2 regions of the Exiguobacterium sp. SH3S1 genome follow, and region 1 is predicted to be linked to the other one. Evidence: a T-box and tRNA genes for the amino acid it is inferred to sense, from the RefSeq annotation. Region 1 holds a T-box; the other holds one or more tRNA genes.
What was found. The T-box of region 1 lies ahead of tyrS (tyrosine--tRNA ligase). A T-box ahead of a tRNA ligase gene usually reads a tRNA of that ligase, here a tRNA-Tyr.
Positions count from the first base shown of each region.

Region 1 (6,265 bases):
CGTTTTTCCTTCGTTTTGCACTTGTTTCGGAGGTTGTCCTGGACCGGTGAATTTATAGAAATATTCTTCGTCGATGACTGTTGTGGCCGGTGTGACCATTCCGGATTCAATCGCATTGGCGTAAACTAAAATCGGCTTCGCTGTCGATCCGATTTGACGTTCCATCCAAAATGCCCGGTTCAAATCATCCGTTTCACCGTTCACATAGCGACCGCCGACAAATCCGAGTACGCGACCCGTCTTGTTTTCAATCATAACTGACGACGTTTGTTCAGGAACCGTGCGATTTTCTTCTTTTACATACTGATTCGGCCCGAAATTACCTGCGTTTTTGGCCGGTTGCTGCATCGCTTCATGGACTTGCTTATCGAGCGTCAAATGAATCTTGAAGCCACCTTGACGTAGCATATTATGCGCCCGTTTGGCATATGTCGTCTTAATCGAGGCTTGATCATCAGCATTTAATTCTGACAACGTGATGCCATCTTGTGCGAGCAAGTAGTCGGTGATAATTAGGCGCGCTTGAAGTTCCGCTTCATCAACTACATACGGATACCGGTCTCGCGGCTTCGACTGTGTCTTCATGAAGTCTTGCGTGATGTCGTAATTATATGCGGCGTCATAGTCTGCTTTTGTAATCTTGCCGGCGACGTACATCCGGTTCAATACCGTCTTCATCCGGTTGATCGCCGGTGATACATCTTCTTTAATGACCCCGCCTTGATAGTAAGGGGTGTAAAGGAACGGGTTTTTCGGGATGCCGGACAAGAACGCGGCTTGCGGCAACGTCAGCTTCTCGGCCGACGTGTTGAAGACACCGCGCGAGGCGGCCTCGATGCCTGAGATGTTGCGTCCCATCGAGTTACGGCCGAACGAGACGACGTTCAAGTAGGCGTTCAAAATCTCGTCTTTGTCCATCGCTTTCTCTAAACGGAGGGCAAGCAGAATTTCTTTTGCTTTCCGTTCGAATGAGACCTCGTTCGTCAGCATTTGGTTTTTAATGAGCTGTTGGGTTAGTGTCGAACCACCTGTCCGTTCTTCCGAACCGGTCGCTTCTTGCAGGATGGCCCGAAGCGTCGCTTTCGGGACGACGCCGTCGTGTTCATAAAACTCGACGTCTTCGGTGGCGAGTAAGGCATCGACGACGAAAGGTGAAACTTTATCGACCGTGATCGGTACCCGAACTTCATCGGTCGTATAGTTCCCAATCCGTTCACCGCTTCCAAAATAAATATCGGACGTCGATGAGTACGTATTGATTTGTGACGTCATCGTTTTATAGGCTGGAGCCGGCATATCTTTAACGAGTGATGCGAAATACCCGGCCCCGATCCCGGCGCCTAAGAAACCGATGAGGACGACAGAGATGATGGTGAGGAGCAAAACGTTCCACGACACATCATAAAATACAGTGGCATAACGGCGGGCTTTCAACGACTTTGGTGTGTTCCATATGTCTCGAATCTTCTGCAGCATGACAGCCTCCTTAATATGGTGTAAAACTATTTTAGACAGTATTATATACGATTATAGCACAAGTCCTTGCCCACCTTATCGTGAATGAGCAGACTAATGCAAGTTTCAATCTTGCAGTTGACAACGAGGAAACGGAACTTATAAAATGAATAGCATAGTCAATAATAGTAGACGCGATGAAAAAAACGAAGTAGTCGGTTGACCGCTTGTCCAGAAAGCTAGTGGGTGCTGTGAACTAGCCAATGTCAACGATGAATTACACTTTTGGAGCGTGCGCAAGCCGGGTTGGGACCGTTATCTCTCGTTTTAAGTGGCCACAGCTGTGGCAATTAGGGTGGTACCGCGGAATCTCCGTCCCTTCTCATTTGAGAAGGGACGTTTTTTTATGTCAATTGAAGGAGTGGAAAACATGGAACTATTAAAAGATTTAGAATTTCGAGGGCTCGTCAACCAAATGACGGATGAGGCAGGATTGAAAGAGCAACTGAGCAAACCGACGACACTATACACAGGGTTCGACCCGACGGCGGACTCGCTCCATATCGGACATTTGCTACCGATTTTGACGTTGAAGCGTTTCCAAGAGGCGGGACACCACGTCATCGCGCTCGTCGGTGGCGCGACCGGGATGATTGGCGACCCGTCAGGACGGTCGGACGAACGCTCGCTCAATACGCTCGATACGGTCAAAGAGTTTTCGGACCGGATCAAAGATCAGTTGAGCCGCTTCCTCCCGCTCGAAGGGGAGAACCCGATCACGATCCGCAACAACTATGAATGGACAGAAGAGTTGTCGATCATCGATTTCTTACGTGACATCGGCAAGCATTTTCCGATCAGCTACATGCTCGCGAAAGACTCGGTCGATTCGCGCATGGAAAACGGGATTTCGTACACGGAGTTCTCATACATGTTGCTCCAATCGTTTGATTTCTTGAAGTTGTACGAGACAGAGAATTGCCGTCTCCAAGTCGGCGGCAGCGATCAGTGGGGCAACATCACGGCTGGGCTTGAATTGATCCGTCGCTTCGGCCATTCGGAGAAGGCGTTCGGTCTGACTGTGCCGCTCGTCACGAAGTCGGACGGACAGAAGTTTGGGAAGACGGCCGGTGGTGCGGTATGGCTCGACGCGGACAAGACGACACCGTACGAGTTTTACCAGTTTTGGATCAACGTCGACGATGCCGACGTCATCAAGTTCATCAAGTACTTCACGTTCATGACGCATGAAGAGATCGACGCGCTCGAAGTGGAAATGACGGCAGCACCTGAAAAACGTGCAGCACAGCGCCGTCTCGCCGAGGAAATGACGAAGCTCGTCCACGGTGAGGCGGGTCTCGATCAAGCGGAACGCATCACGACAGCGTTCTTCAGCGGCGATTTGAAGACACTCAAGCCCGAGGATATGGATGCCGCGTTCAAAGGGATGCCGCAGTTCGAACTCGACGGCGAACGCAATCTCGTCGATCTTCTCGTCGAGGCGAAAATCGCTCCATCAAAACGCCAAGCGCGCGAAGACGTCCAAAACGGGGCGATCTACTTGAACGGCGAACGCGAGCAAGCGCTCGACAAGCTCGTCACGCGTGAAGACACGCTCGGGGACTTCACAATCATCCGCCGAGGCAAAAAGAAATACTTCGTGATTCGTCACGTCTAACCGATCCGTCCATGTCCGCAAAGTTTGCGGACATGGACTTTTTTTGTTGTGTCAAATCAGGTGTGGTCTGATACCATTTCAAATATAGAGACCGAGGAGGACATCTAATGGATATCGAAGAGTTTTTTGGCGAACAGTTTCATCAGTGGCGGGAACGGTTCCGTTATTACGAGATGGCGATCACGGAGCTTGAGAGCGACCTTGGCATCATCGACCTCGATTGGCAGACCCGACTTGGCTATTCGCCGATCGAGCACGTGAAGACGCGGATGAAGACGTTGCCGTCGATCATTCGGAAGATGAATCAAAAACAGCTCCCACTCGAAGTGGAAGCGTTATGGGACAATATTTATGACGTCGCCGGTGTACGGATCGTCACGAGTTTCCGCGATGACATCTACGCGATTCTCGATCACCTGAAAAAGCGGGACGACTTACAGATCGACGTCATCAAAGACTATATCGAACATCCGAAGCCGAGCGGTTACCGCAGTCTCCATCTGATTGTGCGGACGAAAGTGTACTTGGCGGAACGTGTCATCTGGGTGCCGGCCGAGATTCAAATTCGGACGCTCGCGATGGACTTTTGGGCGGCGACCGAACATAAGCTTCAATATAAATATCAGCATCAAATCCCCGAGACGTCACGGCAAGAGCTCATCGAGGCGGCCCGAATGGCGGATGCGCTCGATACGCAGATGGGCCGGATTCGCGAACAGATCTTGATATAAAAAAATCCCCTTCTCGAGAGAAGGGGATAAAAGCATTAACGTGAGTAGTACTCAACGATGAGTTGCTCTTTGATTTGGTCGTTCAATTCAGCGCGCTCAGGGATACGTACGTACGTACCTTCGAGTTTCTCAGCGTCGAACGTGATGAATTCTTTTGTAGCTGGTGCTACTTCAAGAGCTTCAGCAATCGCTTTGAAAGTTTTCGATTTTTCGCGAACCGAGATGACTTGACCTGGTTTCACACGGTAAGACGCGATGTCTACACGTGAACCGTCAACTTGGATGTGACCGTGGTTGACGAGTTGGCGTGCTCCACGACGTGTGCGAGCGAGGCCCATACGGTAAACGAGGTTGTCAAGGCGTGACTCGAGCAAGAACATGAAGTTCTCACCGTGGATACCTTGCATTTTCCCAGCATCGTTGAAGATGCGACGGAATTGCTTCTCGTTGATTCCGTACATGTGACGGAGTGCTTGCTTCGCTTGAAGCTGAAGACCGTATTCAGAGATTTTACGACGACCATTGCCGTGTTGGCCTGGTGCGTAAGGACGTTTTGCTAATTCTTTACCCGTTTCGCTAAGCGAGATGCCTAAGCGACGCGAGAGTTTCCAAGCTGGACCTGTGTAACGAGCCATGATTGGACTCCTCCTTGTTGTTCATGTATTTTGCACAAAAGAACAACGGTGTCAAAGACGGGTGACGCCCCTTTCTAGGTTCAAGCACCTTCACTTGATAGCGAAGCTACAAGATGCTCCTCCGACTCAGTCGAGGCCCGAAAGGTGGATACGTCTGTCTAGGACTGCTATCGTCATTTCATGCACAAAAATCAGTATACGATGGATCGGGCAGCTTGTCAATCAGATGAAGCGAAGTAATGTCTGGCAAAATTGCTCTAAGCCTTGGCGATCGACTTCTGAGAAGCGATCGAACTCGGGACTGTCGATATCGAGGACGCCGATCGTTTTGCCGTCACGGATGAGCGGGACGACGATTTCAGAGTTCGAGGCCGCATCACAGGCGATATGGCCTGGGAATTGGTGGACGTCGGCGATCAACTGTGTCTCTTGTGTCGAGGCGGCGGTGCCGCAGACGCCTTTGCCGAAGGCGATATGGACGCAAGCAGGAAGACCTTGGAACGGTCCGAGAATGAGGCTGTCGTCACCGTCAGTCAAATAGAAGCCGACCCAGTTGATGCGGTCAAGAAACTGGTTGAGCAGAGCGCTCGCGTTCGAAAGGTTAGCGACTTGGTTCGTCTCTCCTTCGAGCAGGGCAGCGAGTTGTTTGTTAAGTAAGTCATAGCCGGCGGCCAGGTCGCCAGAGTAAGTAGTAGTTTGGAACATTTGTTTCCCTCCTATATCAAGATGTATTTCAGATTAGCATCATGGTACACGCATTTTTTTATTTTGTCTCCCAAAAAGAATTTCGCGGAAAATAACATTCTCTCCCTAAACCGTTGGAAAACCTATGCAAAACATTGTTTCTATAATATGATTATTAATATCTATACTTATAAAATACTTCATTTTCTTCTTAAAGATACATAAGTCCACGAAAGCGGCTTGGAGGTTGTTACAGAGATGGATTACGGAATATACGGAATTTTAATTGGAATTATTGTCATCGCTCTAGGAGCAATGTTAGGTAGTATGCTAGCTAGACGAAGTTTTTACCAGAAAATTGATGATTTGGATATGCGAAAACAAGGCATCCTGAGTGCGAGTGTCCCGGCCGAGCTTCAAAAGTTCAAACAGTGGCCGATGGAAGGCGAAACGAAAGAAAAATTCGAACGCTGGCACCAGTCGTGGGATGAACTCGTCAGCGTCCACACGGGTCAAATCGATGAGGCGCTATATCGTTCAGAGGAAGACCTCGACAAATATCGTTTCCTTAAAGTCAAATCAGACTTGGCTGCGACCGAACAGGTGATCGAAGAACTCGAATCGATGGTTCACGCGATGCTCGATGAGATGGCGGAGTTTAACGACCATCATGCCTCCCTGCTAGATATCGTCAAAAAAGACGAGAAAGAACTGTATCAGTTCCGCAAGACGCTCATTTCTCAAAATAGCGCTTTTGGCCCGACGTACGATCTCGTCGAAACCGAAATCGCTGTTGCGGAAGCGAAACGGACCGAGATGATGACGCTCAAGCAAGAAGGACAAGTCTCAGAGGCGTTCATGGCCGGCCAAGTCCTGTCTGAAAAGGTGACGAAGATCCGTGAACTCGTTCAAGTGATTCCCCAGTTTGTCCGGACGGTTCAATTTGACTTAAAGCACCAACTGAATCAACTGCGTGCGGGTCATAAAGAAATGCAGATGGATGGCTACGCCCTCGAGACGCTCGGTTTAGTCGAAGAAATCGAGCAGGCAGAAGACCGCCGTCTCGCGCTCATGACTCGGAT
Region 1 is NZ_SJUW01000002.1:104,437-110,701, reverse strand. It holds gene EVJ26_RS03310 (transglycosylase domain-containing protein) at 1-1,476, opposite strand, end outside; T-box leader at 1,644-1,838, shown strand; gene tyrS (tyrosine--tRNA ligase) at 1,886-3,133, shown strand; gene EVJ26_RS03300 (GTP pyrophosphokinase) at 3,241-3,864, shown strand; gene rpsD (30S ribosomal protein S4) at 3,900-4,499, opposite strand; gene EVJ26_RS03290 (GAF domain-containing protein) at 4,722-5,204, opposite strand; gene ezrA (septation ring formation regulator EzrA) at 5,442-6,265, shown strand, end outside.

Region 2 (6,265 bases), on a different contig from region 1:
TGGTTGCCGTCGGCTTCACAGTCAGCGGAGCTTTAAAAGAAGAGATTGACCAAGCGAAAACGATTGTCGAGTGGGGTGAAGAGGCCGTCAGCTCCGCTCCGCTCTCATCGAAACATGCTGTCACGCTCACTTATAAAGGAGGGGCGGAACAGCTGTACTTGAACGGTCGCCGCAACGACGTCTCCGTCAATGGGCTTCCGAATCACATCCGTGAAGCAATCATCGTCATTGAGGACCGGAAGTTCAACGCCCATCCCGGCTATGACCTCGGAGGGATTGCCCGAGCGTTCATCAATAACGCCAACGAATCGTCGGTCCAAGGCGGGAGCACGATTACCCAACAACTGGCCCGAAACGTTTATTTAACGCACGAACGGACGTATGAGCGCAAAGTAAAGGAATTAATGATCGCACGAGCGCTTGAAAAAAATTATAGTAAAAAAGAAATTATGACCGCCTACAGCAACGTCATTTTCTTCGGTCATAACGTCTATGGTATCCAGTCGGCGGCCGATACGTACTTCTCCCGTCCACTCGACGATTTGAACTGGAACCAGATCGCTTACTTGCTGACCGTGCCGAATAATCCGTCCCTTTACGATCCGCTTGACCCGTCGCCTGCCTTTTACGAGCGTAAAGATCGCATCCTCACGCAATTGAGAGATGCGGGCGTCCTATCAAAGCAAGCATATGATGCGTTTCACGGCGTCAAACTCAAGGCCTCTTATCGCAGCCACAAAGTCCGCTATCCAGACTATATGGACACGGTCATGAAAGACGCGGTCCGCCTCGTCCGTACACGTTATGACCTCGATGAAGAGGCGGCCAAAAACTACTTGGCGAGCAATAAAGCGACAGTCGAAACGTATTTGTCCGTCGAACGTCAAAACCAAGCGAAACAAGTGATGAGCCGCTTACCGAACGGCTTGAACGGGGGCTATGCCGAATTGACGCCGAACGGGCGCATCGTCGCCCTCGTCGATTCTGATATGAAGCAGAGTGGTGAATTCAACCGGGCCACCCAAGCGTACCGGCAGCCGGGCTCGGCTATAAAACCTGTCCTTGTGTTTGCGCCTTACATCGAAGAGACCGGAGCGACGCTCGATACGGTGCTTGACGGACGACCTGTCTGTTACGGGACGTATTGCCCGACGAACAGCGGCAACCGTGTCCTAGGCGACGTCACGCTCCAAGATACGATCGCTTACTCGTATAACACACCGGCACTCGCCGCGTTCACGGCGATCGACCAAGAGCGAGCGTACGAGACGGCCGACATGATGTTCAGCCAGTGGGATCCAGCCAAGGACAGCAATCTCGCGAGCGCGCTCGGCGGTCTGACACAAGGAGTATCTCCGAAGGAACTCGCTGCCGCGTACACGCCTTTTCTCAATAAAGGTGTGTACGTATCTGGTCAGACGATTAAAGAAATCCGCTTTGCTTCGGGCGTCCCGACAATCAGCCCGGACATGATGAAACAAGCCGTCTGGTCGGACGAGACGGCCTCGGCGATGCAAGAAGCGTTATCTGCCGTCACAACGTACGGGACGGGACGTTACGCCGGCCAGATCAAGCGCCCTTACGTCGGAGGCAAGACCGGCACGACCAACTCGCATAAGGACATGTGGTATGTCGGCTTGACCGATCAGACGATCACGGCAATCTGGCTCGGTGCCGACACGCCGCGTCCGTTCCCGGAGCTTGCCAACCGGGCGTACCCGGCTATCGTTTGGACAGAGGCGCATCGCTAAAAAACAAGGCTAGAGGATGAGTCCTCTAGCCTTGTTTCGTCTGTCTGTATGTTTTCAGATGGACCAGCCACTCTTCTCCTGTCACAGTGTTCATAAGATGATATCCCCGACCGAGTTAAACAGCCTGAGGAGCGCCCAAACGAGCCCGCTTAACAGAATCGCCCACATCATCGCTTGAATCAACAAGAGCCCGATTGCTCGAAGTGTCGACATCAACTGGCTGACTTGCCAAATGTAGTAGAATAAATAGACGACAAACGTGCCAAGCAAGACCGCAATCGCTGCCGGCAGTGAAGTCAAAAACAAAAAACTGACACCTGAACCGACCAAGAAAATTGTCGCTCCTGGCTTTAAGCGATGGAGCGAGCTCCCGTTCGTCTCACGCGCAAAAAATGCGAAACCGAGTTGGTTAAACGTATCGGCGACGAGTTTAAAGGCGCTAAACAGCATGAAGTATATCGTGAAGAACATGACGAGCACGAGGATCTTCGTCTCTTGGACAGACAACAGCGCGATGATTTCACTATACACCCCGACACGCGTCAGCCATTGAATGGCGTATTCAGATGTGGCGATAGCGAGTGACATCGAAAAAAGAATGATCCCAATCAACGGGGCGTAGCTTAACAAGTACACATTTGTTTTCATATCGGCTCTCATTTCACAAGAATTTCTCATATTCAGTGCAAATCTATTATCAAGTATATTATAATATTCGTAGTCACGGAGAACAAAAGGGGGATTTTTAAATGGGATTATTACTAATGGTCGGAATCAGCGTCGCCTTCCTTGCGGCGATCTTAACAGCAGGATACAACAGAAAACCTGAAGGTAATCAATAAGAGCCGCGATTCTCACGAATCGGGCTCTTTTTTCTTACTTTAATCCCGCATAACCTTGTTGGCGTAGCGCCTCATAGACGATGATGGCCGCCGTGTTCGAGACGTTGAGCGAACGGACGAGGTTTGACTGGGGCAAGCGGATGCAGCGGTCAAGGTTGTCCTCGATCACTTCCATCGGCAAGCCTTTCGTCTCACGTCCGAAGACGAAGAAATAGTCCTTCTCGACGTCAGACACGTCAAGGTCACTCGGATACTGTTCGCCGTACTTTGTAATATAGAAAAACTCGCCGTCCGGATGTTGTGCCCATAGTTCGTCAAGCGAGTCATGGTAACGGACGTCAACGAACTGCCAATAGTCGAGGCCGGCCCGTTTTAACATTTTGTCATCCGTCGAGAAGCCGAGCGGACGAATCAGATGGAGCACCGAGTTCGTTGCCGCACACGTCCGCGAGACGTTGCCCGTATTTGCCGGGATTTCCGGTTGAAACATTACTACATGGTTAGCCATAATCTATTCCTCACTTCACTTGTTCGATATCGAGTAATCGTTGTTTTTGATCGAGCCCGCCCGCAAAACCCGTGAGCTGTCCGCTGCTGCCGACGACACGATGGCATGGGAAGATGACAGGCAGCGGATTACGGTTCAACGCCTGGCCGACAGCACGGACTGCTTTCGGACGTCCGATCTGCTCCGCGATTTGTTTATACGTCCGCGTCTCACCAGACGGGATCGTCAACAGCGCATCCCACACTTCTTGTTGGAAAACCGTCCCGTTCATGTCAATCCAGGCGCGGTCAATTGCTTGGAGTCCTTCCCGTTCGACCCGTTCGATCATGTCGACGAGCCACATCGGTGCGCTCCCATCTGCCTGTTCTGTTTCCGCAAAATCTAACGCAATTAATTTCCCCTGCTCATTTAATTCGTATGATAACGTTCCCCATTTAGATGACACGGTCTTCACGTTCCCACTCCTCTCGGAATATACGAATCTCTTCTTTAACCAGTTCTGATTGCTCTACGCGTTCGATCTCTTGATAGATTGCTTCGGCATCAGTACCGAGAATCGCACCGATCGCCCAGACAGCCGTCGCCCGCATGTCTTCACGCTCATCGGTTTGAATGAATGTTTCGAGCACCGAGACGGCTGACGGTTCACGATAATGCGCGAGCGCTAAGATCGCGTTACGTTGAATAGGCTTCTTACCGCGCCACGAGCCGGACAAGTGACCAAACTTCGCCTTGAACTCGCGGTTACTCAAGCTGAGCAGCGGTTCGAGCAACGGTTTGACGACTTCTGCCTCCGGCAACAGCTCTTCATGATGGCGCCAATCTTTCTTACGGTTATATGGACAGACTTGTTGGCACGTATCACAGCCGTAAAGGCGTCCGCCAAGCTTCGAGCGGAACTCTCTCGGCATGAGCGTCTTCATCTGGGTCAAGTAAGCGATGCACCGTTTGGCGTCAAGCACACCCGGTTCGACGAGCGCCGTCGTCGGACAGGCGGTCATGCACTTATCACAGTCCCCGCACCCGTCCTCGATTGCTGTATCGGGCGGCAGATATGTGTCTAAAATCATCTCGCCCAAGTACAGGTAAGATCCCTTCTCCGGCGAAATGATCGAGCAATTTTTTCCACTAAACCCGATTCCGGCCCGTTCGGCCACAGCCCGGTCAACGAGTTCACCCGTGTCGACCATCGAGCGCGTTTTGACGCCGGGAACGAGTTCTTCGATATACACTTGAAGCTGTTCAAGCCGTGAGCCGACGGCGCGATGATAGTCAAGCCCCCACGAGGCACGCGCGAACAACCCACGCCGTTCACCTACCACGCTTCGGGGCGCATCTTTCAATTTGCTCGGGTAGGCAACCGCAATCGCAATGATCGACTGGGCGTCCTCTAACAATAGTTCAGGCGTCGTCCGCTTATCAAGATCCGGTTCTTCAAATCCTGAAGCGAAGTCTTTCTCTTGTTGTTTGATGAGCCGTTGTTTCATGACGATGAACGGATCGGCCGTCGTCACTTTCAACTCATCGATCCCGATTGACGCAGCGTACTCGACAATCTGTTGTTTTAGTATCTCAGGAGTCATCCCATTCATCACCTCACTCTTCTTATTTTCGCATACAAAAAATCTCCCCGCCACTAAGGGCAGAGAGATATGAAGCGGGTGAAGAGAATCGAACTCTCGTCATCAGCTTGGAAGGCTGAGGTTTTACCATTAAACTACACCCGCAGAGAGTACCGGTGGTCGGAGTCGAACCGACACTCCAGAGGAACACGATTTTGAGTCGTGCGCGTCTACCAATTCCGCCACACCGGCATATTATGTTGGAGGCGCCAGTCGGAATCGAACCGACGATAGAGGAGTTGCAGTCCTCTGCCTTACCACTTGGCTATGGCGCCAAAGAGATTAAATGGAGCGGAAGACGGGATTCGAACCCGCGACCCCGACCTTGGCAAGGTCGTATTCTACCACTGAACTACTTCCGCAAAATGGCTGGGCTGGAAGGGATCGAACCTACGCATGTCGGAATCAAAATCCGATGCCTTACCACTTGGCTACAGCCCAACAAAATGGGGCGACTGAAGGGAATTGAACCCTCGAATGCCGGAATCACAATCCGGTGCGTTAACCACTTCGCCACAATCGCCATAATAAACAGGGGCAGCAGGAATCGAACCCGCGCTGACGGTTTTGGAGACCGTAGTTCTACCGCTAAACTATGCCCCTAAAGTGGTGGGGGGGGGCGGATTCGAACCGCCGAACCCGAGGGAGCGGATTTACAGTCCGCCGCGTTTAGCCACTTCGCTACCCCCCCACATGGTGGCTTTGGACGGAATCGAACCGCCGACACAAGGATTTTCAGTCCTTTGCTCTACCAACTGAGCTACAAAGCCATGTATGTAGTAATTTAGTTAAATAAAAAAATGGCGGTCCTGACGGGATTCGAACCCGCGATCTTCTGCGTGACAGGCAGACATGTTAACCGCTACACCACAGGACCAAAGCTAATTGCGGGGGCTGGATTTGAACCAACGACCTTTGGGTTATGAGCCCAACGAGCTACCAGACTGCTCCACCCCGCGACGATATAAAAATTAAATGGTGACCCGTACGGGAATCGAACCCGTGTTACCGCCGTGAAAGGGCGGTGTCTTAACCGCTTGACCAACGGGCCATAATTAGTATGGATAAACTGGCGGAGAGCAAGGGATTCGAACCCTTGAGACGGTTGTGCCGCCTACACGAATTCCAATCGTGCTCCTTCGGCCACTCGGACAGCTCTCCAAAGAAGAGAAAAAGTGGCTCCGCAAGTAGGATTTGAACCTACGACCTACCGGTTAACAGCCGGTTGCTCTACCACTGAGCTATTGCGGAACGATCTTGCCTGGCAACGTCCTATCCTCACAGGGGGAGACCCCCAACTACTTTCGGCGCTGAAGCGCTTAACTTCCGTGTTCGGCATGGGAACGGGTGTGGCCGCTTCGCTGTCGCCACCAGACAAGTATTATATTAACATCATTTAACAGTGACGTCAATATGTTTTTAAGAGATTGAACTCTCAAAACTGAAGATTCATCAATACAAACCATTTCTAGATCAAAGCCTCGACCGATTAGTATCATTCAGCTCCACACGTCGCCGTGCTTCCACCCATGACCTATCTAC
Region 2 is NZ_SJUW01000022.1:9,595-15,859, forward strand. It holds gene EVJ26_RS13950 (transglycosylase domain-containing protein) at 1-1,751, shown strand, start outside; gene EVJ26_RS13955 (DUF5366 family protein) at 1,842-2,399, opposite strand; gene trmL (tRNA (uridine(34)/cytosine(34)/5-carboxymethylaminomethyluridine(34)-2'-O)-methyltransferase TrmL) at 2,628-3,101, opposite strand; gene EVJ26_RS13965 (methylated-DNA--[protein]-cysteine S-methyltransferase) at 3,112-3,546, opposite strand; gene queG (tRNA epoxyqueuosine(34) reductase QueG) at 3,536-4,684, opposite strand; tRNA gene EVJ26_RS13975 (tRNA-Gly) at 4,758-4,828, opposite strand; tRNA gene EVJ26_RS13980 (tRNA-Leu) at 4,835-4,915, opposite strand; tRNA gene EVJ26_RS13985 (tRNA-Cys) at 4,925-4,998, opposite strand; tRNA gene EVJ26_RS13990 (tRNA-Gly) at 5,011-5,085, opposite strand; tRNA gene EVJ26_RS13995 (tRNA-Gln) at 5,090-5,164, opposite strand; tRNA gene EVJ26_RS14000 (tRNA-His) at 5,171-5,246, opposite strand; tRNA gene EVJ26_RS14005 (tRNA-Trp) at 5,256-5,326, opposite strand; tRNA gene EVJ26_RS14010 (tRNA-Tyr) at 5,331-5,414, opposite strand; tRNA gene EVJ26_RS14015 (tRNA-Phe) at 5,418-5,493, opposite strand; tRNA gene EVJ26_RS14020 (tRNA-Asp) at 5,525-5,600, opposite strand; tRNA gene EVJ26_RS14025 (tRNA-Met) at 5,609-5,682, opposite strand; tRNA gene EVJ26_RS14030 (tRNA-Glu) at 5,700-5,774, opposite strand; tRNA gene EVJ26_RS14035 (tRNA-Ser) at 5,794-5,884, opposite strand; tRNA gene EVJ26_RS14040 (tRNA-Asn) at 5,900-5,974, opposite strand; rRNA gene rrf (5S ribosomal RNA) at 5,983-6,098, opposite strand; partial or broken rRNA gene EVJ26_RS14050 (23S ribosomal RNA) at 6,193-6,265, opposite strand, start outside.
Region 2: it has a tRNA-Tyr gene. The T-box ahead of tyrS (tyrosine--tRNA ligase) is inferred to sense a tRNA for this amino acid. The anticodon was not compared.